Regions from separate parts of the Massilia sp. R2A-15 genome, predicted to be linked through region 1. Evidence: predicted binding sites of a transcription regulator. Region 1 holds the regulator's gene; the other holds the start of a gene.
What was found. Region 1 encodes LexA, which represses DNA repair genes until DNA is damaged. Its sites were predicted from a motif close to ACTGTATNNNNATACAGT; they were not measured.

Region 1 (10,130 bases):
CAGAACCTCGGCAACATGGGCTTTCACCCGTACACCTATGCCGTGTTCGGCGTCATGCAGGACAAGGACATCGCCGGCGTGATCGCGCCGATGGCGCAGTACGTGGACCACTGGTGCATCGCCGAACTGCCGTCGCCGCGCTCGGCGCACACGGACGAGCTCACGGCGATCATCGACGGCTTGATGCCGGAAGACGGCAAACCGGGCGAGCGCTCGGTGACGGCCTTCGCCGATCCCGCAAAAGCTTTTGCGAATGCAATGAGCCGCGCGGGGGAGAATGATAGAATTGTGGTCTTTGGCTCGTTCTACACGGTTGCAGGCGTGATGGCTGCCCGGAAATCATCCTCTCACTGAAAAATATAACGCATGGGCTTGTTCTCGTTCCTCAATAAAAACAAGCAAGACACCGCTGGCGAAGACAGCGGCTATTTTTCCCGCGACTCCGACCCGGTAGCCGTCAAGGCCCGTTCCAAGCGCGCCTCCAGCGCCGGCGAAGCGGCCGCTCCGCGCAGCCGCAGCAAGACCCGGGCCGAAGACGACCCGATCCTCCCCGAAAAGAAACGCGCGCGCCGCCGTCTGGTTGGCGCCATCGCGCTGGCGCTGGCCGTCGCCGTCGGCCTGCCGATGCTGCTCGACTCCGAGCCCAAGCCGCTGGCCAGCGACATCGCGATCCAGATTCCGGCGCGCGACAAGGCGCCGCCGCTGCCGATGCCGGCCGCGCCGCCGGTCGCTCCCGCCGAATCGCTCGACAAGCGCGAACAGTTCGTCGAGCCGTCCAAGCCGGAAGTGGCCGACGTCAAGACCGTCGCGCTGGGCGGCCGCGCCGAGGAAGCGAAGACCGAACCGAAACCCGAACCGAAACCCGAACCCAAGCCGCCCGCGCCGAAAAAAGAAGAGCCGAAGCCGGTGGTCAAGGCCGAGGTCAAACCGGCCGAGCCCAAGCCGGTGGTGAAGCCGAAGGCCGAGGAAAAAATCGAGAAGGTCGCCGCCAAGCCGGCGCAGTCGCCGGAAGACGCCGCGCGCGCGCTGGCGATCCTGGAAGGCAAGGCCGCCGACAAGCCGAAGGCGCCTGAAAAATTCGTGGTGCAGGTTGCCGCGCTGGGCTCGGCCGACAAGGTCGCGGAATTGCAGGAAAAGCTGAAGGAAGCGGGCATCCGCTCCTTCACCCACAAGGTGCCGACGCCATCGGGCGAGCGCATCCAGGTTAAGGTCGGCCCGTTCTCGCGCGAGGAGGCCGACCGGATGCGCGCAAAGCTCGACAAGGTCGGCCTGGCGGGCAGCATGGTCAAGCCTGACGGCAAATAGCGAGGCAGGGCGACCCCGGCGTGACGATTTTCGATTATTTGGTATTGTTCGTGCTGTTGGCCTCGGTGGTGATCAGCACCATGCGCGGCCTGGTCAAGGAGATCCTGTCGCTGCTCAGCTGGGTGGTGGCCTTCGTCGTCGCCAATATGTACGGCGCCACGCTGGCGCCCATGCTGCCGGCGATGATACCCGGCGACGCGGTGCGCCTGATGGTGGCCTTCGTGGCCCTGTTCCTCGGCGTGCGCGTGCTGATGGGGCTGCTTAGCCTGGCGCTCGAGGCGCTGATCAAGGCAAGCGGCCTGTCCCTGGCAGACCGCGGCCTGGGCGGGCTGTTCGGCCTGGCGCGCGGCATTGTAATCGTCCTGTTTGCCGTCATATTGTGCGGCATGACGACGATCCCGCAACAGGAATTCTGGAAGAATGCGCTGCTCTCGCCGATGGCGGAAACCGGAGCGCGCACCGTCAAACCTTTCCTGCCGGCTGCGCTGACGCAGCACGTGCATTTTTGAACGATTTCAATAATTTGCTGTCCAGTTTTTAGGAGTGCACCATGTGTGGCATCGTCGGCGTCGTCTCCCATCAACCCGTCAACCAGGTCCTGTATGACGCCTTGCTGCTGTTGCAGCACCGCGGCCAGGATGCGGCGGGCATCGCAACCAACCACAGCAGCATGTTCTCGATGCACAAGGCCAACGGCCTGGTGCGCGACGTATTCCGCACCCGCAACATGCGTTCGCTGCAAGGCAATTCGGGCATCGGCCACTGCCGCTATCCGACCGCCGGCTCGTCGAGCGAGGAAGAGGCGCAGCCGTTCTACGTCAACGCGCCGTTCGGCATCACGCTGGCGCACAACGGCAACCTGACCAACCAGGAAGAACTGAAGCAGGCGCTGTTCAAGAACGACCGCCGCCACATCAACACCGATTCCGATTCGGAAGTGCTGCTCAACGTGCTGGCCCACGAGATCCAGGAAGCGGCGACCGGCTACACGCTCGATCCCGATGCCGTGTTTAAGGCGGTGGCGATGGTGCACCGCCGGGTGCGCGGCGCCTACGCCGTGGTGGCCCAGATCGCCGGCCACGGGCTGCTGGCCTTCCGCGATCCCTTCGGCATCCGTCCGCTGTGCATCGGCGTCAACGAGACCGATGACGGCGTCGAATACATGGTCGCCAGCGAATCGGTGGCGTTGGAGGGCATCGGCTTTCGCTTCATGCGCGACATCGCGCCGGGCGAGGCGGTGTTCATCGACAGCGACGGCGCGCTGCACCAGCGCCAGTGCGCCGACAATCCGTCGCTCAATCCCTGCGCCTTCGAATACGTCTACCTCGCGCGTCCCGACTCGATCCTCGACGGCGCCTCGGTGTACGCCACGCGCCTGAAGATGGGCGAGTATCTGGCTGAGAAGATCCGCAAGGAGTTTTCGAGCGGCGAGATCGATGTCGTCATGCCGATTCCCGACTCGTCGCGCCCGGCCGCGATCCAGCTGGCGCTGAAACTGGGCATCGAATACCGCGAAGGTTTCATCAAGAACCGCTACATTGGCCGCACCTTCCTGATGCCGGGCCAGGCGATCCGCAGCAAATCGGTGCGCCAGAAGCTCAACGCGATCGCCGACGAATTCAAGGGCAAGAACGTGCTGCTGGTGGACGACTCGATCGTGCGCGGCACCACCAGCCGCGAGATCGTCCAGATGGCGCGCGAGGCGGGCGCGAAGAACGTCATCTTCGCCTCGGCCGCGCCGCCGGTGCTGTTCCCCAACGTGTACGGCATCGACATGCCGACCCGCGGCGAACTGATCGCCTACGGCCGCAGCAACGAGGAGATCTGCCGCGAGATCACGGCCGACAAGCTGGTCTACCAGGATATCGACGCGCTCAAGCGCTCGATCTCGGACGTGAATCCGGCGCTGACGAACTTCGAGGCCTCGTGCTTTGACGGCATCTACGTCACGGGCGACATCTCGCAGGCTTACCTGGACCGGCTCGAATTCGCGCGCCACAATCCGAAGAACGCGCCGCCGGAAGACGCGGTCACGACCCAGCTGCATCTCAAGCCGGTGACGGCGGAATAAGGACGGGCCGGGCCATGAGCGACCAGCGCCACTTCGGCTTCACCACGACCATCCTGCACAACGACCGCCGAAAGCCGATCGAGCAGGGCTCGCTGCACAAGCCGGTGCACACCTCGGTCGCCTTCGGCTACACCGACGCGCGCCAGCTCGCTTCCGTCTTCCAGGGCAAGGAGCCGGGCTTCCGTTACGGCCGCCAGGGCAACCCGACGGTCGCCGCGCTGGAAGACAAGGTCACGCGCATGGAAGACGGCGTGGCGACCCTGTGCTTCGCCACCGGCATGGGCGCGATCGGCGCCATCTTCCAGGGCTTGCTGCGCGCCGGCGACCATGTGGTGTCGTCGTCCTTCCTGTTCGGTAACACCAACAGCCTGTGGCAGACCGTGGCCGGGCAGGGCGTCGGTGTCGATTTCGTCGACGCGACCGACGTCGCCAACGTCGAGGCGGCGCTGAAGGACAACACGCGCCTGGTGTTCGCCGAGACCATCGCCAACCCCCGCACCCAGGTCGCCGACCTGGCCCGCATCGGCGCGCTGTGCCGCGCGCGCGGCATCCTGTTCGTGGTCGACAACACCATGACCACTCCTTACCTGTTCCGCGCCAAATCGGTCGGCGCTGGCCTGGTGGTCAACTCGCTGACCAAGTCGATCGGCGGCCACGGCATCGCGCTGGGCGGCAGCCTGACCGATACCGGCGAATACGACTGGAACGATTACCCGCACATTGCCGAGAACTACAAGCGCAATCCGCCCAAGCAGTGGGGCATGGCGCAACTGCGCGCCAAGGGCCTGCGCGACTTTGGCGCCTCGCTGGGGCCGGAAGCGGCGCACCACATCGCCGTCGGCGCCGAAACGCTGGCGCTGCGCATGGAGCGCAGCTGCGCCAACGCGCTGGCGCTGGCGCGCATGCTGGAGGCCGACCCGCGCGTGGCGGCGGTGCATTATCCCGGCCTGGCGTCGCATCCGCAGCACGAGCTGGCCGGCGCCTTGTTCCGTTCCTACGGCTCGCTGTTCAGTTTCGAGCTGAAGGACGGCATCGACTGCTTCGATTACCTGAACCGGCTGCAGGTCGGCATCCCGGCCAGCAACCTGGGCGACACCCGCACCTTGGTGATCCCGGTGGCGCACACCATCTTTTTCGAGATGGGGGCCGAGCGCCGCGCCAGCATGGGCATCGCCGAATCGCTGATCCGCGTGTCGGTCGGCATCGAGGACACGGCCGACTTGCTGGCCGATTTCAAGGGCGCGCTGGACGCCTGACACTTTCCGAGGACTGGGACCAATGAAGAAACTTGTACTCTGCCTGAGCCTGGCGCTGGCCGCGCTGGCCGCCAACGCCGACGAACTGGCCACCGCCGACGCGCTGTTCCAGAAGAAGGCGTATCCGCAGGCGCTGCAGCTGTACACGAAGCTGGCCAACGCCGGCAACGTCGATGCGCAGCGCCATCTGGCCGAGATGTACTGGTACGGTGAAGCCGGTTCGGTCGACGACGCCAAAGCCGAGCTGTGGTTCAGGAAGGCCGCGGCCAAGGGCGACAAGACCGCCGTGGCCGCACTCGAGGTGATGAAGCAGCGCGTTGCGCGGCGCGCCGAGATCGACTACTGGGTCAACAAGTACGACGGCGCCGACCTGAAGTCGGGCAAGTTCCGCTGCGTCGCGCCGCGCATTCCCGCGATCTCCAAGGTGAACGACGACATCACCCGGATCGGCAACAACGTCCAGGCCTGGCAGGATTGCTACAACGATTTCGTGGCCAACATGAACGCCCACGAGACGCTGGCGTCGGTGGTGCCGGAAGACCTGCTCAAGCTGTTCAACGAGCAGGAAACCGCAGCGGCAACGGCCCGGCTGGCGCAGGCGCGCGAAGGCATCGCCGCGGAGAGTTCGGCCGGCGCCAAGCTGACGCTGGCCGACTTCGCCGCGTGGCGCAGCGCCACCGAGGCCTGGGTCAAGGACCACAACGACCTGGTCAAATCCTCCACCGCGAGCGATCGCAGCAATGAACTCGACGCGCGCAGGAACAACTACGTGCCTAACCGCAAATAGTGCCTCACGAACGCAGGTATCGATTCCTGTTGTCAACCGGCGTAAATGGTGGGAATATTAATGTTCCATTAATTCCGGAGGCGCAGCATGAAACGTTCGATTTTGTGTGCAGTGTTGATTCTGGCCTTCGGCGCCGCCGGTGCGGATGAACTGTCTGACGCTGCCGCTGCGCTGAACGCCAAGAACTATCCCCAGGCCCTGGCCTTGTATTCCCGCCTGGCCGGTGCCGGCAACCCCGAGGCGATGCTGCGCCTGGGCGAGATGTACTGGTACGGCGAAGGCGCGCCGCTCGACCGCGCCAAGGGCGATGCCCTGTTCGCCCAGGCCGCCGCCGCAGGCAACCAGGCTGCCGTCGCGGCCACCAGCCTCAGTCGCGACCGCCAGCAGCGGCTGGCCGACATCGCCTACTGGACCACCGGCTACGATGGCGCGGACCTGGTCGCCGGCAAGTTCAACTGCGTGGCGCCGGAGTTTCCTGAGTTCTCCCAGACCAAACGGGCGGTGACGGCGACCAGCGAGGCCGCCGACGCTTACACAGCCTGCTATAACGGCTTCATCGACCATCTCCAAAGCGTCATGCCGCCCGGAAAGGCCATCCCGGAAGCCGTGACGCTGCTGATGAGCGAGCAGGAACTACGCCAGGCCACCGAGCATCTGGGCAAGGTCTATGCGGCGGTTGCGGCCCGCGCCAAGCTGACGGCCGACCAGACACTCGAGAAGCGCGACAAATGGATGGCGAAAACCACCGATTACCTGACGACCCAGAAACTGCGCGAAAAACAGTACCTGGACGACATGGAAAGGCAGCGCGTGTCGAACAACGGGGCGATCGACATCGCGACCCGCGCGCAGCCCAGGAAGTAGGGGCGGCCTGTCGGCGACCGTTTGCCTCGAGCCAGCTTGAAATGCACCAAAAAAAGCGAAACTTTTAATCACCCTCAGGCATGGAGAACAGCATGAAACGATTCATTGCGGGCGTGTTCCTTATCGCGGGCGCGGCTACTGCTTGCGCAGCCGATCTCTCCGACGCGGCGAAAGCCTTGAACGGCAAGGATTATCGACAGGCGCTGGCGCTGTACACGCAGCTGGCGAACGCCGGCAATCCCGAGGCCGAGTTGCGCCTTGGTGAAATGTACTGGTACGGGGAGGGCGCGCCGCTCGATCGCGAGAAGGGCGACGCCCTGTTCGCCAAGGCTGCGGCGGCCGGTCATCCGGGTGCTGTCGCGGCGACCCGCCTGACCGGGCAACGCCAGCAGCGTCTGGCCGACATTTCGTACTGGACCACCGGTTACGACGGCGCCGACCTGGTTGCCGGCGAATTCAACTGTGTACAGCCAAAGGCTCCCGACGTGTCGCGGACCAAGAGCGAGATTGGCAAAGTGAGCGCTGCGTTCGAGGCCTACCGGGCCTGCTACAACGGCTTCATCAGCAATCTCGAAAGCGTCTTGCCGCCGGCTAAGCGCATCCCCGAGGATATTGCGCTGCTGATGAGCGAGCAGGAACTCGGCCAGGCGAGGGAGCACCTCGGCAAGGTGTATGCCGCAGTGGCGGAGCATGGCAAGCAAACCGCCGCGCAGGTGATGGCGTCGCGCGAAGCGTGGATGTTGCAGACCACCGCGTACCTGACCACCGAGAGCAATCGCTGGGAACAGCGCATGGCGGACATGGACCGGTACAGGCGCGACCACGCCATCTGGCGCGACTGGACGATCCGCAATGCGCCAGCTGTCACGATCCCAAAATAGCCATCAGCGATTTCAAGCGGCCCCGTAGCGAACGAAAATGTTCCGGGCGCTGCCGGCGCGGCGGATCGAGCCCGGTCTCGCTGAACTCGTGCCCACCGCCAGGATCAGTGCCAGGTGCGCATCAGGCCGACGGCGAGGCCCTCGAGGGCGAAGTCGTCCACCGAGGGATCGACCTTGATCACCTTGAAGTCCGGGTTCTCCGGCAACAACTCAATCAGCGATCCGGTCTTGCGGTAGCGCTTGACGGTGACGTCGTCGCCGATGCGCGCGACCACGATCTGGCCGTTCTTCGCGCTGTCGATTTTCTTCACCGCCAGCAGGTCGCCATCCATGATGCCGGCGTCGCGCATCGACAGGCCGCGCACCTTCAGCAGGAAGTCCGGCTTGGAGGAGAACATCGACGGATCGACGCTGTAAGTGGCTTCGACATGCTCGAGCGCGAGGATCGGCGAGCCGGCGGCAACGCGGCCGACCAGCGGCAGCGACATCATCAGCGTGGGCGGCGGCATGGGCATCGGCTCGGGATTGGCGGCGCCGACCAGGCGGATGCCGCGCGAGGTGCCCGGCGCGATTTCGATGGCGCCTTTGCGCGCCAAGGCTTGCAAATGCTCCTCGGCGGCGTTGGCCGATTTGAAGCCCAGTTCGTTGGCGATCTCGGCGCGGGTCGGAGGAAAGCCGGTGTTCTCGATTGCATCCCGAATCAGGTTAAGGATCTGTTCTTGCCGTGCGGTGAGCTTGATCATTGGGGTGCGGGTGCTGGTTATATGAACAGACTGTATTTTTGTACAGTATTTCGGCGAATGCAAGGGAAATTCACAAAAAACCGCATGAAGACCGGATTTTGTTCGATTTGAGGTGGGCGCCCATCACGCCGGCGCGGGCTTTTGGTGCTATCTTGGGAGCAGGAGGTCGTTATGCTTGAACTCAAATCGGATCGATCCCAGCGCGCAGATTATGATCAAGATCTGATGCTGTGGTACGAACAACAGCACGCCTTGCTGCGCCAGCGCCGCCTTGCCGAGTTGGACGTGGATCACCTGATTGAGGAACTGGATGACGCCATGGGTAGTCTTCGCAAGGAGCTCGCTAGCCGCTTGGAAGTGTTGATCATTCATTTACTCAAATGCGAATACCAGCCCGAACGCAAGTCACGCAGCTGGCTGGGTACGATCCATGAACAGCGCTCCGCGCTGGCTTTGCTGCTGGAAGAAAGTCCTAGCTTGGCGCCACTAGCGATGCAGGCGGCCGAAAAGAGCTATCCGCGGGCTGTTCGTGGCGCTTCCGTGCAAACCGGACTGGACCGAAAGATTTTCCCCGCGGCGATTCCCTATTCGCGCGACCAGTTGTTCGATGACGATTTCGTGCCTGCTCCGTCCAATTTCCCCGCGCCGCGCGCACCCTGACGCCACAAACCCGTTGCCACGGGCGCCACTCCCGCGCTATAATTGCCGGCTTTCCCTTCCCACACTCGTCTTGACGCCGAGGTGGGCTTTTGTTTTAAACGTCCCTAAGGAGTTATGCATGCGTCATTATGAAATCGTTTTTATCGTCCATCCGGACCAAAGCGAGCAAGTCCCGGCGATGATCGAACGTTACAAGGCCAGCGTCACCGCGCGCGGCGGTAACATCCATCGCGTCGAAGACTGGGGCCGTCGTCAGATGGCTTACTCGATCCAGAAGCTGCCTAAGGCACACTACATCTGCATGAACATCGAGTGCGACAACGAGACCCTGGTGGAACTCGAAACCGCATTCAAATTCAATGATGCCGTGCTGCGTCACCTCACCGTTAAGATGAAGAAGGCTGAAACCGCGCCGTCGCCGATGATGAAGTCGGTACAACGTGAAGACGCAGCCAAGAGCCACCGCTCGGAAGCTCCGGCCGCCGCAGTAGCACCTGCAGCCGCTGCCTGATTTTCGGCTGGAACCTTAAGCTGGTGAAGTGAATCAACTTCAGTTTGTAGCATCGATTTCGGAGCGCGACGTATTGCGCTACACCCCGGCCGGCGTGCCGATCGTGTCCGCCACCCTGACGCATAGTTCGCAGCAGGTGGAAGCAGGGGTGCCAAGGTTGACCGAGTTTGAAATTGCCGCGCTTGCCGCGGGCGAAATTTCAGGGCGGTTTGCACGGGCCGAGTTGGGCGCAGCGCACCAGTTCACGGGATTTCTGGCCAAAAAGAATCGCAACAGCAAAGCGCTGGTGTTTCACATCATTGATTTCAGTGCCGCCGCCTAAGCGGGGTACTTTTTAGATACAGGAGCCTAAAATGGCATTCGGTAAAAAATTCGACAAGAACAAGCTCAAGCTTAAAGAAAAGCGCAAACAACAGAACCCACTGTTCAAGCGTAAGAAATTCTGCCGCTTCACCGCAGCCAACGTGGAGCAGGTCGACTACAAAGACGTCGACACCCTGAAGGACTTCGTCCAGGAAAACGGCAAGATCATGCCAGCACGCCTGACCGGCACCAAGGCGCACTACCAGCGCCAGGTTGACACCGCCATCAAGCGCGCACGCTACCTCGCGCTGCTGCCATACACCGACCTGCACCACGCTTAATCGCTGCAGAGAACCTGGAGAAAAATATGCAAATCATCCTGTTAGAAAAAGTCGTTAACGTCGGCAACCTCGGCGACGTCGTCAAAGTCAAAGACGGTTACGCACGTAACTTCCTGATCCCGCAAAAGATGGCCCGCCGCGCCACCGCATCGGCTGTCGCCGAATTCGAAGTCAAGCGCGCCGAACTGGAAAAGGCCGCCGCCGCCAAGCTGGCAGCGTCGCAAGCCCAGGGCGAGAAACTGTCCGGCATGACCATCGCCATCGCTCAAAAAGCGGGCGTCGATGGCCGTCTGTTCGGTTCCGTTACCAACTTCGACATCGCCGAAGCGCTGACGAAGCAAGGTTTCGCTGTCGAGAAAGCACAAGTGCGCATGCCAACCGGCCCGCTCAAGACCGCCGGCGACCATC
Region 2 (10,130 bases), 1.0 Mb from region 1:
TTCCAGCACCGCCTGGTCGCCGCGGCGGGTGATGGCGACATGGCGCGCACTGACGGCGCCGTTGGCGATGACGATGTCGTTGTCCGGGTGGCGGCCGATCGTCATGCGGCGCTCGGTCAGCTCGACTTGCCGCACCACCTCTTTGTTGCGCGATATGATCAGTTTGGACATTGCCGGCCTCCGCCTGGACTGTAAACGCACATGGGGAGCGTCGCCGCTCCCCATATATTCTACCTAGTCTGGCGCCGGGCAAGTTATCCCGGCAGCAAAAGCCTTACAGCATGGCCTTCAGCAGACGCGCCATTTCCGATGGATTCTTGGTGGCTTTGATGCCGCACTCTTCCAGGATATCCAGCTTCGCTTGCGCGGTGTCGGCGCCGCCCGAGATCAGCGCGCCGGCGTGGCCCATTCGCTTGCCCGGTGGCGCGGTGACGCCGGCGATGAAGCCAACCACCGGCTTCTTCATGTTTTCCTTGACCCAGTACGCAGCGTTGGCTTCGTCAGGACCGCCGATTTCGCCGATCATGATGACCGCGTCGGTATCCGGATCTTCGTTGAACATCTTCATGATGTCGATGTGCTTCAGACCGTTGATCGGGTCGCCGCCGATGCCCACTGCCGACGACTGGCCCAGGCCCAGTGCGGTCAGCTGGCCGACTGCTTCATAGGTCAGGGTGCCCGAACGCGAGACGACGCCGATGCGGCCCTTCTTGTGGATGTGGCCCGGCATGATGCCGATCTTGATTTCGTCCGGGGTGATCAGGCCTGGGCAGTTAGGACCCAGCAGCAGGGTCTTCGAGCCGGCTTTGGCCATGCGGTCCTTCAGCGCCATCATGTCGCGCACAGGAATGCCTTCGGTGATGCAGATCGCCAGGTCGAGGTCGGCTTCGACGGCTTCCCAGATCGCGGCGGCGGCGCCCGCTGGCGGCACGTAGATCACCGACACGGTCGCGCCGGTGGCGGCTTTCGCTTCCGACACGTTGGCGTAGATAGGAATGCCTTCGAAGTCTTCGCCGGCCTTCTTCGGGTTCACGCCGGCGACGAAAGCGGCTTTGCCGTTCGCGTAGTCGCGGCACATACGGGTGTGGAACTGGCCGGTCTTGCCGGTAATCCCCTGGGTGATGACTTTTGTATCTTTATTGATCAGGATCGACATGTTATTTCCTTCGAATTAGGCTTTACCAGCGGCAGCGGCGACAACGGCTTTCGCTGCGTCTTCCATCGTATCGGCGGCGATGATCGGCAGGCCGGAGTCGGCCAGCATCTTCTTGCCGATGTCTTCGTTGGTGCCCTTCATGCGGACAACCAGCGGCACTTGCAGCTGCACGGCCTTCGATGCGGTGATCACGCCTTCTGCGATCACGTCGCAGCGCATGATGCCGCCGAAAATGTTGACCAGGATGGCTTTCAGGCCCGGGTTCTTCAACATGATCTTGAACGCTTCGGTGACTTTTTCAGCCGTCGCGCCGCCGCCCACGTCGAGGAAGTTGGCAGGCTCGCCGCCGAACAGCTTGATGGTGTCCATGGTCGCCATGGCCAGGCCGGCGCCGTTGACCAGGCAGCCGATGTTGCCGTCGAGCGAAATGTAGGCGAGGTCGAATTTCGATGCTTCGACTTCGGCCGGATCTTCTTCGTCCAGGTCGCGGAAGGCGACGATTTCAGGCTGGCGGAACAGCGCGTTCGAGTCGAAGTTGAACTTCGCGTCGAGGGCGATGACCTTGCCCGAACCGGTGATGACCAGCGGGTTGATTTCGGCCAGCGATGCATCGGTTTCCCAGTAAGCCTTGTACAGGCCCTGCAGCTGAACGCGCGCATCGGCGATCGAGCCGGCCGGCACGCCGATCTTGGCGGAGATGTCGTCCGCTTCGGCGTCGGTCAGGCCGACGGCCGGATCGATCGCGATCGAGTGGATTTTTTCAGGATGCGAGTGAGCGACTTCCTCGATGTCCATGCCGCCTTCCGACGAGGCCATCAGCACGACGCGCTGCGAAACGCGGTCAGTGACCATCGACACGTACAGTTCCTGCTTGATGTCGGCGCCTTCTTCGATCAGCAGGCGACGGACCTTCTGGCCTTCAGGGCCGGTCTGGTGGGTGATCAGCTGCATGCCCATGATCTGGTCGGCATATTCCTTGACCTGCTCGAGCGACTTGGCGACCTTGACGCCGCCGCCTTTACCGCGGCCGCCAGCATGGATCTGCGCCTTGACGACCCAGACCGGTCCGCCCAGCGTTTCAGCCGCTTTGACGGCCTCTTCCACGGTCATGCACGGAATGCCGCGCGGTACCGTCACCCCGAACTTTCGGAGGATTTCCTTGCCTTGATACTCATGGATCTTCATGCTGGCTTCCCTTCTTCAGAAACTGTGTTTGTAGAATTACGGTTGAAATACGATTGGTTCGCGCAACTGGCACGCGCACTGCGACTGCTAACTATTTACTATCAACTATTGACGACTTTCAGTGCCCAACGCGGATAGTAGCGGGCAACGGCGGGACCATCGACGCGCAGCGCATGGCAGCGATCGAGCTGGAATGGACGTTCAGGGGAGTCATCGACCGCATCGCCGTCGCGCGTCTTGATGACGTCATTGGCATAGGCCTGGATGGCGGCGGTCGGCAGCACCAACGCCAGTTCGGTCAGGTGGGTGCAGCCGAGCACGCCAGCGAGGCGGTCCTTCAGGTGCAGCCGGAAATGGTTCATCAGCGACAGGCCGACCAGGCTCTTGTAGGCCGGCGCGATGGTGTCGCAATAACCGGGATACGGCACCTTGTCGGAGGCCGCTTCGGCATCGACGATGACCAGGTCGCGGTTGATCGTGATGCGCAGGTTCAGGTCGTGCACCGGGTCGCCGCCTTCGCGCAGGCCGGAGGCGAGCTGGATGTCGTTGACCTTCACGTCGCTGATGCGCGCGTCGAGATCCCACAGGCCATCCTCGCGCGCAAAGGCGTCAACGTGGATCGCGCGGGTATGCCGTAAAGCGCGGCGAACAGGTGGAGACAAGGGCATAGAGACCAGGGCCGGCGATGCGGCGGTAAATAGTGATGCAGCCGTGTGCTGATGCACGTCGCCGCAGTTTCTACGGAGACAACCGCTCTTGCGGCGCTGCTAAAACCCCAAAAGTTTAGCACAAGACTGCGCTCGGTTGCACTGCAACATAGAATTTTGCCCGATATTGAGCGATTTTATTGCCTCTTGATTAAGGTTATGCGGTGTGCGCGCCGCTGGAGTCGGGAGTCTGGTCCTGCGGACCTGTCCCCGTTGGTGGCGATCCCGAGACGGCCCGCTGCGAAGCGGGGGTGGGCGGCGATGACAAGCCAGGCGGCAGCGGCTTCGAGATGAACAGCGTCATCAGCTTAAAGGTGGGAAGTAGTTGCAGCGCCGGATCGAGCGGCGAATCGCCGGGCTCGCGCGCAAAAAAAAAGCGCGGCGCCTTCCGCCGGTGAGGAGTATGCGCGCTCAACCGAAGTTGCCGCATACGGCGAAAGGCGCCTTGCTGGGAAATCGTTATCCAATCAACGGGTCCAAGCCCGAAAGACCAGCCCCGGCAGAGATGCCGCCGCCGCTTTTTCGCGCGCGGCGACGACGACGATGGGGTCAGGTCCGCGGGACCAGACCCCGGTTTCGCCGACCGCGCGGCCTTGCGAACGGCACCGACAGAACCGAGGTCAGGTCCACGGACCTGACTTCCAACCTCACCCGCTTCGGCGGCTATTCGAACTCGTCGTCGCTGCCCTTGATGGCCTTGCGCACCGCCGACTGCGAGAAGCCGCGCGTGAGCAAAAAGCGCATCTGCTTCGCGCGCCCCGCCGCATCCGTCGCCACTTCGCCAAACTTGCGCTGCCAGACCTCGGCGGCGCGCGCCGCTTCGGTGTCGGCCAGCCCCGCCTTGAGCTCGGCCAGCGCTTCGCCCTTGACGCCATGCTGCTGCAGTTCGGCGACGATGCGATTGTTGCCGTAGCGCGCTCCGCGCCGGTGAATCAGCGACTCGGAAAAGCGTTCCTGCGACAGCCAGTTGTTTTGTTCGAGGAAGTCGAGCAGCGCATTGACGTCGTCGCCCTCTTCCGCATACTTCGCCAGCTTGCGCCCCAGTTCGAGCCGGCTGTGCTCGCGCATCGACAGGAAGCGCAATGCCCGGCCCTTCAGGCTCAGCTGGGGCGCAGCCATGGTATTACTCGGCCACGGCTTTCAGCTTGGCGGCCGGCTTCGCTGCCTCTTCGCCGGCAACCGGCGGCAGCTCGCGCACGCCCAGCGCCGCGCGCACCTTGTTTTCGATCTCGCGCGCCAGCGCCGGACGCTCGACCAGGAACAGGCGGGCGTTGTCCTTGCCCTGGCCGATGCGCTCGCCGTTGTAGCTGTACCACGAGCCGGACTTTTCGACGATCTTGTTGTCGGCGCCCAGGTCGAGGATTTCGCCTTCGCGCGAGGTGCCGGCGCCGTACAGGATGTCGAAGTGCGCTTCCTTGAACGGCGGCGCGATCTTGTTCTTGACGACCTTGACCTTGGTTTCGTTGCCGATCACTTCGTCGCCCGACTTGATCGAGCCGGTGCGGCGGATGTCCAGGCGCACCGATGCGTAGAACTTGAGCGCGTTGCCGCCGGTGGTGGTTTCCGGGCTGCCGAACATGACGCCGATCTTCATGCGGATCTGGTTGATGAAGATGACCAGCGTGTTGGTGCGGTTGATCGAGCCGGTCAGCTTGCGCAGCGCTTGCGACATCAGGCGCGCCTGCAGGCCCGGCAGCGAGTCGCCCATGTCGCCTTCGATTTCGGCGCGCGGCGTGAGCGCGGCCACCGAGTCGATGACGACCAGGTCCACGCTGCCCGAACGCACCAGCGCGTCGCAGATTTCCAGCGCCTGCTCACCGGTGTCGGGCTGGGAGATGAGCAGCTCGGACAGGTTGATGCCCAGCTTTTGCGCGTAGCCCACGTCCAGCGCGTGCTCGGCGTCGATGAAGGCGCAGGTGCCGCCCAGCTTTTGCATTTGCGCGATGGTCTGCAGGGTCAGCGTGGTCTTGCCCGACGATTCAGGGCCGTAGATTTCGACGATGCGGCCGCGTGGCAGGCCGCCCACGCCCAGCGCGATGTCCAGGCCGAGCGAACCGGTGGAGACTGTTTGCACTTCTTCGACCGGCGCGTTGCCGTCCATGCGCATGACCGAGCCCTTGCCGAACTGCTTTTCGATTTGCGCCAGCGCCGCTGCCAGCGCCTTGCCTTTTTCTGCGGCGTTCAATACGTTTTTCTTGTCGTCCATGGTGTTCTTTCAGTCTGGAATAAGGGCTGGTCAAGGGCCAGCGGGCCGGCACAGACGACACTGTACAAAAATACAGTAGTCTTTGCAAGCGGTGTTTTCGCGGCGTGTGAAAAATATCAAAATTGGGCAAACGGCAGCAAAAACTCGCCATGAGGCGCTAAATGCAACACAATGGTCACTTCGATATCACGGGGTCCGCCATGCGTATTTTACTTGCCGAGGATGATAGCGTGCTTGCCGATGGATTGACGCGTTCGCTGCGCCAGTCCGGGTACGCCATCGACTGCGTCAAGAACGGCCCCGACGCCGACACCGCGCTGTCGACCCAGGAATTCGACCTCTTGATCCTCGACCTGGGCCTGCCCAAGATGAGCGGCCTGGAAGTGCTGCGCCGCCTGCGCGCCCGCGCCTCGCTGCTGCCGGTGCTGATCCTGACGGCGGCCGATTCGATCGAGCAGCGCGTCAATGGCCTGGACCTGGGCGCCGACGATTACATGGCCAAGCCGTTCGCGCTGTCCGAGCTCGAGGCGCGGGTGCGCGCGCTGACCCGGCGCGGCGCCGGCGGCGGCGCAACGGTGATCCGCCACGGCCCGCTGTCGTACGACCAGGTCGGGCGCAGCGCCTACATCAACGACCAGATGCTCGACCTGTCGGCGCGCGAACTGGGCCTGCTAGAGATCCTGCTGGCGCGCACCGGCCGGCTGGTCTCCAAAGAGCAGCTGGTGGACCACCTGTGCGAATGGGGCGAGGAAGTGTCGAACAACGCCATCGAAGTGTACGTGCACCGGCTGCGCAAGAAGATCGAGGTGGGCGGCGTGCGCATCGCCACCGTGCGCGGCCTGGGCTACTGCCTCGAACGCAGCGCCGCCGAACCGGGTCCCGAATCGAAGTGAAGGCGCGCGAGAGCAGCCCTGCCCTGCCCGCTGCCGCCGGCATCGAGCTGGCGCAGCCGGCCGGCGCCGAGGCGGACGAGAACATCCAGCATTCGCTGTTCGGCGAGATCCTCGACTGGATGCTGGCGCCGCTGCTGCTGCTGTGGCCAATGAGTATCGCCATCACCTACCTGGTGGCCAAGTCGATCGCAAACCAGCCGTTCGATCATGCGCTGGAGGACAGCGTGACGGTGCTGGCGCAGCAGGTGCGCGAGGTGGACGGCAAGGTGGTCTCGCGCCTGGCCGGCGGCGCGCGCGAGGTGCTGCGCGCCGACGACATCGACAACGTCTACTTCCAGATCGCCGGGCCGCACGCGGAGTTCGTCGACGGCGACCGCGACCTGCCGGCGCCGCCCGAGGACGAGCGCAATCGCGGCGCGACGGTCCTGTTCCGCAACGACGCCATGCACGGCACGCCGGTGCGCATCGCCTATTCCTATGTGAACCTGCGCCCGGCGACGGCGCGCGGCGAGCCGCCGCCGCAGGCGCTGATCCAGGTGGCCGAGACGCTCGACAAGCGCGCGCAGCTGGCCAACGAAATCATCAAGGGCGTGATCCTGCCACAGTTCATCATCCTGCCGATCGTGCTGGGCCTGGTGTGGCTGGCGCTCGCGCGCGGGCTGTCGCCGCTGGCGCAGCTGCAGGAGCGCATCCGCGCGCGCCGTCCGGACGACCTGTCGCCGATCGATTCGCGCCAGGTGCCCGAGGAGATCTCGCCGCTGGTCGGCTCGCTCAACGAGATGCTCGAGCGCCTGTCGCAGACCATCGAGCTGCAGAAGCGCTTCATTGCCGACGCCGCGCACCAGATGAAGACCCCGCTGGCCGGCATGCGCATGCAGTCGGAGCTGGCGCTGCGCCAGGTCGACCCGGACGAGATCCACCGCTCGCTCGAGCAGCTGGCCAAGAGTTCGGAGTCGGCCACGCGGCTGGTCAACCAGCTGCTGGCGCTGGCGCGGGCGGAGAACCAGCCGGCGCGCGGCGAGGCGTTCGAGCAGGTCGACCTGGCGGCCGTTGCGCGCGCGACGGTGCAGGACTGGGTGCAGGCCTCGTTCGCGCACGGCATCGACCTCGGTTTCGAGCCGCCGGACGCGCCGGTCGTCGTCGCGGCCAATGCGCTGATGCTGCGCGAGCTGCTGTCGAACCTGATCGACAATGCGCTGCGCTACACGCCCGACGGCGGCAGCGTCACCGTGCGCGTGCGCAGCGCGGCCGGCGTGGCGATGCTCGAAGTGGAAGACACCGGACCGGGCATCGCGCCGTCCGAGCGCGCGCGCGTGTTCGAGCGCTTCTACCGCATCCTCGGCAGCGGCGCGCCTGGCAGCGGGCTCGGTCTGGCGATCGTGCGCGAGATCGCCCAGCAGCACGGCGCCGAAGTCGAGATTTTCAACAATCCCCACAGCCCCCTGAAGCAGGCGGCCGGAAGCCTGTTCCGCGTGAGCTTCCCGCCGCCCGAACCGCCCCATGACGAAGACGCCTGATCCCATCATTCCCCTGGCCGACGCCGGCGCCGCGGCCCAGCGCCAGCTGGTGCTGCAAGGCGCGCGCGCCACGCACTGGCAGCGCACGCGCCGCCTGACCGGCGCCCTGCTGGCGCTGTGGCTCGCCACCACCTTCTGCAGCGCGTTCTTCGCGCGCGAACTGGCGGGCCTGACCGTGTTCGGCTGGCCGCTGCCGTTCTACCTCGCCGCGCAAGGCGCCGCCCTGATCTACCTGGCGATCCTGGCGGTGTACGCGCTGGCCATGCGCATCTACGACCGCGCCTACCGCAACCGCCTGGGTCCAGCGCAGGCCGGAGACGCCGCTTGAACGCCGCGTCCAGCATGTTTTCGCGCCTGGCGCGCTACTACCTGTATTTCACTGGCTGCTTCGGCGCTTTCCTGATCGCGCTGGCGCTGCTGGAGCAGGAAGGCATGCCGCGCGTGTGGATCGGCTACCTGTTCATGTTCGCCACCATCGCGCTGTACGCAGGCATCGGCGTGATCAGCCGCACCTCGAACGTGTCTGAATACTATGTCGCCGGGCGCCGCGTGCCGGCCCTGTTCAACGGCATGGCCACCGCCGCCGACTGGATCTCGGCGGCCAGTTTCATCAGCCTGGCCGGCGGCCTGTACCTGCACGGCTTCGACGGCCTGGCCTACATCATGGGCTGGACCGGCGGCTACGTGCTGGTGGCGCTGCTGATCGCGCCCTACCTGCGCAGGTTCGCCCAGTACACCATCCCCGACTTCCTGGCCGCGCGCTACGGCGGCGAACCGGGAGGGCGCGGCACGCCGGTGCGCATGATGGCCGTCGGCGCCACCATCATCGTCTCGTTCACCTACGTGGTGGCGCAGATCTACGCGGTCGGCCTGATCGCCTCGCGCTTCACTGGCGTCGATTTTTCGGTCGGGATTTTCCTCGGCCTGGCCAGCATCCTGGTGTGCTCCTTCCTCGGCGGGATGCGCGCGATCACCTGGACCCAGGTGGCGCAGTACATCATCATCCTGGTCGCCTTCCTGATTCCGACCATGTGGCTGTCGGCCAAGCACGCCGGCAACCCGCTGCCGCAGGTGGCTTACGGCGCGGTGCTGTCGAAGCTGGCCCAGCGCGAGATCCAGATCGAGAACGATCCGAAGGAACAGCAGGTGCGCGCGATGTTCCGCCAGCGCGCCGATGCTTACGCGGCCCGGATCAAGGCGCTGCCGGCGTCGTGGGAAGCGGGCAAGTTCGAGGCGCAGCAGCGGCTCGACGAGATCCGGCTGCGCCACGGCTCGCTGATGGAAATTCGCGCCATCGAGCGCCAGCTGGCCGCCTATCCGAAGACGGTGGAGGAGGCCGCGCGCACCTGGGCCGAGCTGCAGGCGGCCAACCTGGCGCGCGCCCAGCCGCCCGAACCGCACGCGACGCCCTTCCCCGGCGAAAACCGCGAGCAGTCCGACAGCCGCCGCAACAACTTCGTCGCGCTGGTGTTCTGCCTGATGCTCGGCACGGCGGCGCTGCCGCACATCCTGATGCGCTCCTACACCACGCCGTCTGTGCAGCAGGCGCGCACCTCGGTGTTCTGGACGCTGTTCTTCATCCTGCTGGTGTACCTGACCATCCCGGCGCTGGCGGTGCTGGTCAAGTACGACATCTACACGCGCCTGGTGGGCAGCGACTTCGCCCACCTGCCGACCTGGATCTCGTACTGGGCCAGCGTGGACAAGCTCAATCCGCTGATCGGCATCGCCGACATCAACCGCGACGGCATCGTGCAGCTGGCCGAAATCGCCATCGACGGCGACGTGCTGGTGCTGGCCACGCCGGAGATCGGCGGCCTGCCCTACGTCATTTCCGGGCTGGTGGCGGCGGGCGGGCTGGCCGCCGCGCTGTCGACCGCGGACGGGCTGCTGCTGGCCATCTCGAACGCGCTGTCGCACGACATCTATTACAAGACGGTGGACCCGGCGGCGTCGACCCAGAAGCGGGTGACGATCTCCAAGCTGCTGCTGCTGGCGGTGGCGTTCACCGCCGCCTACGCCGCGTCGCAGAAGCCGGCCGACATCCTCTCGCTGGTTGGCGCGGCGTTCTCGCTGGCCGGCTCGGCGCTGTTCCCGGCGCTGGTGCTGGGGGTGTTCTGGAAGCGCGCCAACCACGCCGGCGCCCTGGCCGGCATGGTGGCCGGCTTCGTCGTGTGCATCTACTACATGCTGCACACGAACCCGATCCTGGGCGGCAGCGCGGCGGCGCAGTGGTTCCACATCGCGCCGATTTCGGCCGGCGTGTTCGGGGTACCGGCAGGGATGGCGGTGCTGGCGGCGGTCAGCCTGCTCACGCGCGCGCCGGACGCGGCCAGCGGCGCCTTCGTCGACCATGTGCGGGCGCCGGAATAGCTTGCCGCCGGGCATCTACGCTGCTATTCTCACAAGCATTGTATTTTTATCACACCTGCATATGTGACGAGCTGGTGAGGGCGATCAATCCGT

Region 2: the regulator LexA is predicted to act here: its motif matches at 5,314-5,331, upstream of recA (recombinase RecA).

The regions. Positions count from the first base shown of each region.
Region 1 covers NZ_CP131935.1:2,901,613-2,911,742, reverse strand. Annotated here, with positions in the region: gene folC (bifunctional tetrahydrofolate synthase/dihydrofolate synthase) at 1-354, shown strand, start outside; gene Q4S45_RS13445 (SPOR domain-containing protein) at 367-1,305, shown strand; gene Q4S45_RS13440 (CvpA family protein) at 1,326-1,814, shown strand; gene purF (amidophosphoribosyltransferase) at 1,856-3,376, shown strand; gene Q4S45_RS13430 (cystathionine gamma-synthase family protein) at 3,391-4,632, shown strand; gene Q4S45_RS13425 (tetratricopeptide repeat protein) at 4,655-5,419, shown strand; gene Q4S45_RS13420 (sel1 repeat family protein) at 5,507-6,283, shown strand; gene Q4S45_RS13415 (sel1 repeat family protein) at 6,376-7,164, shown strand; gene lexA (transcriptional repressor LexA) at 7,269-7,907, opposite strand; gene Q4S45_RS13405 (DUF29 domain-containing protein) at 8,079-8,567, shown strand; gene rpsF (30S ribosomal protein S6) at 8,686-9,078, shown strand; gene priB (primosomal replication protein N) at 9,107-9,400, shown strand; gene rpsR (30S ribosomal protein S18) at 9,432-9,722, shown strand; gene rplI (50S ribosomal protein L9) at 9,749-10,130, shown strand, end outside.
Region 2 covers NZ_CP131935.1:3,913,119-3,923,248, forward strand. Annotated here, with positions in the region: gene Q4S45_RS18010 (FHA domain-containing protein) at 1-171, opposite strand, end outside; gene sucD (succinate--CoA ligase subunit alpha) at 275-1,156, opposite strand; gene sucC (ADP-forming succinate--CoA ligase subunit beta) at 1,172-2,341, opposite strand; gene Q4S45_RS18025 (DUF2889 domain-containing protein) at 2,443-3,009, opposite strand; gene recX (recombination regulator RecX) at 3,712-4,167, opposite strand; gene recA (recombinase RecA) at 4,172-5,254, opposite strand; gene Q4S45_RS18040 (response regulator transcription factor) at 5,455-6,147, shown strand; gene Q4S45_RS18045 (sensor histidine kinase) at 6,144-7,664, shown strand; gene Q4S45_RS18050 (DUF4212 domain-containing protein) at 7,648-7,992, shown strand; gene Q4S45_RS18055 (sodium:solute symporter family protein) at 8,007-10,037, shown strand.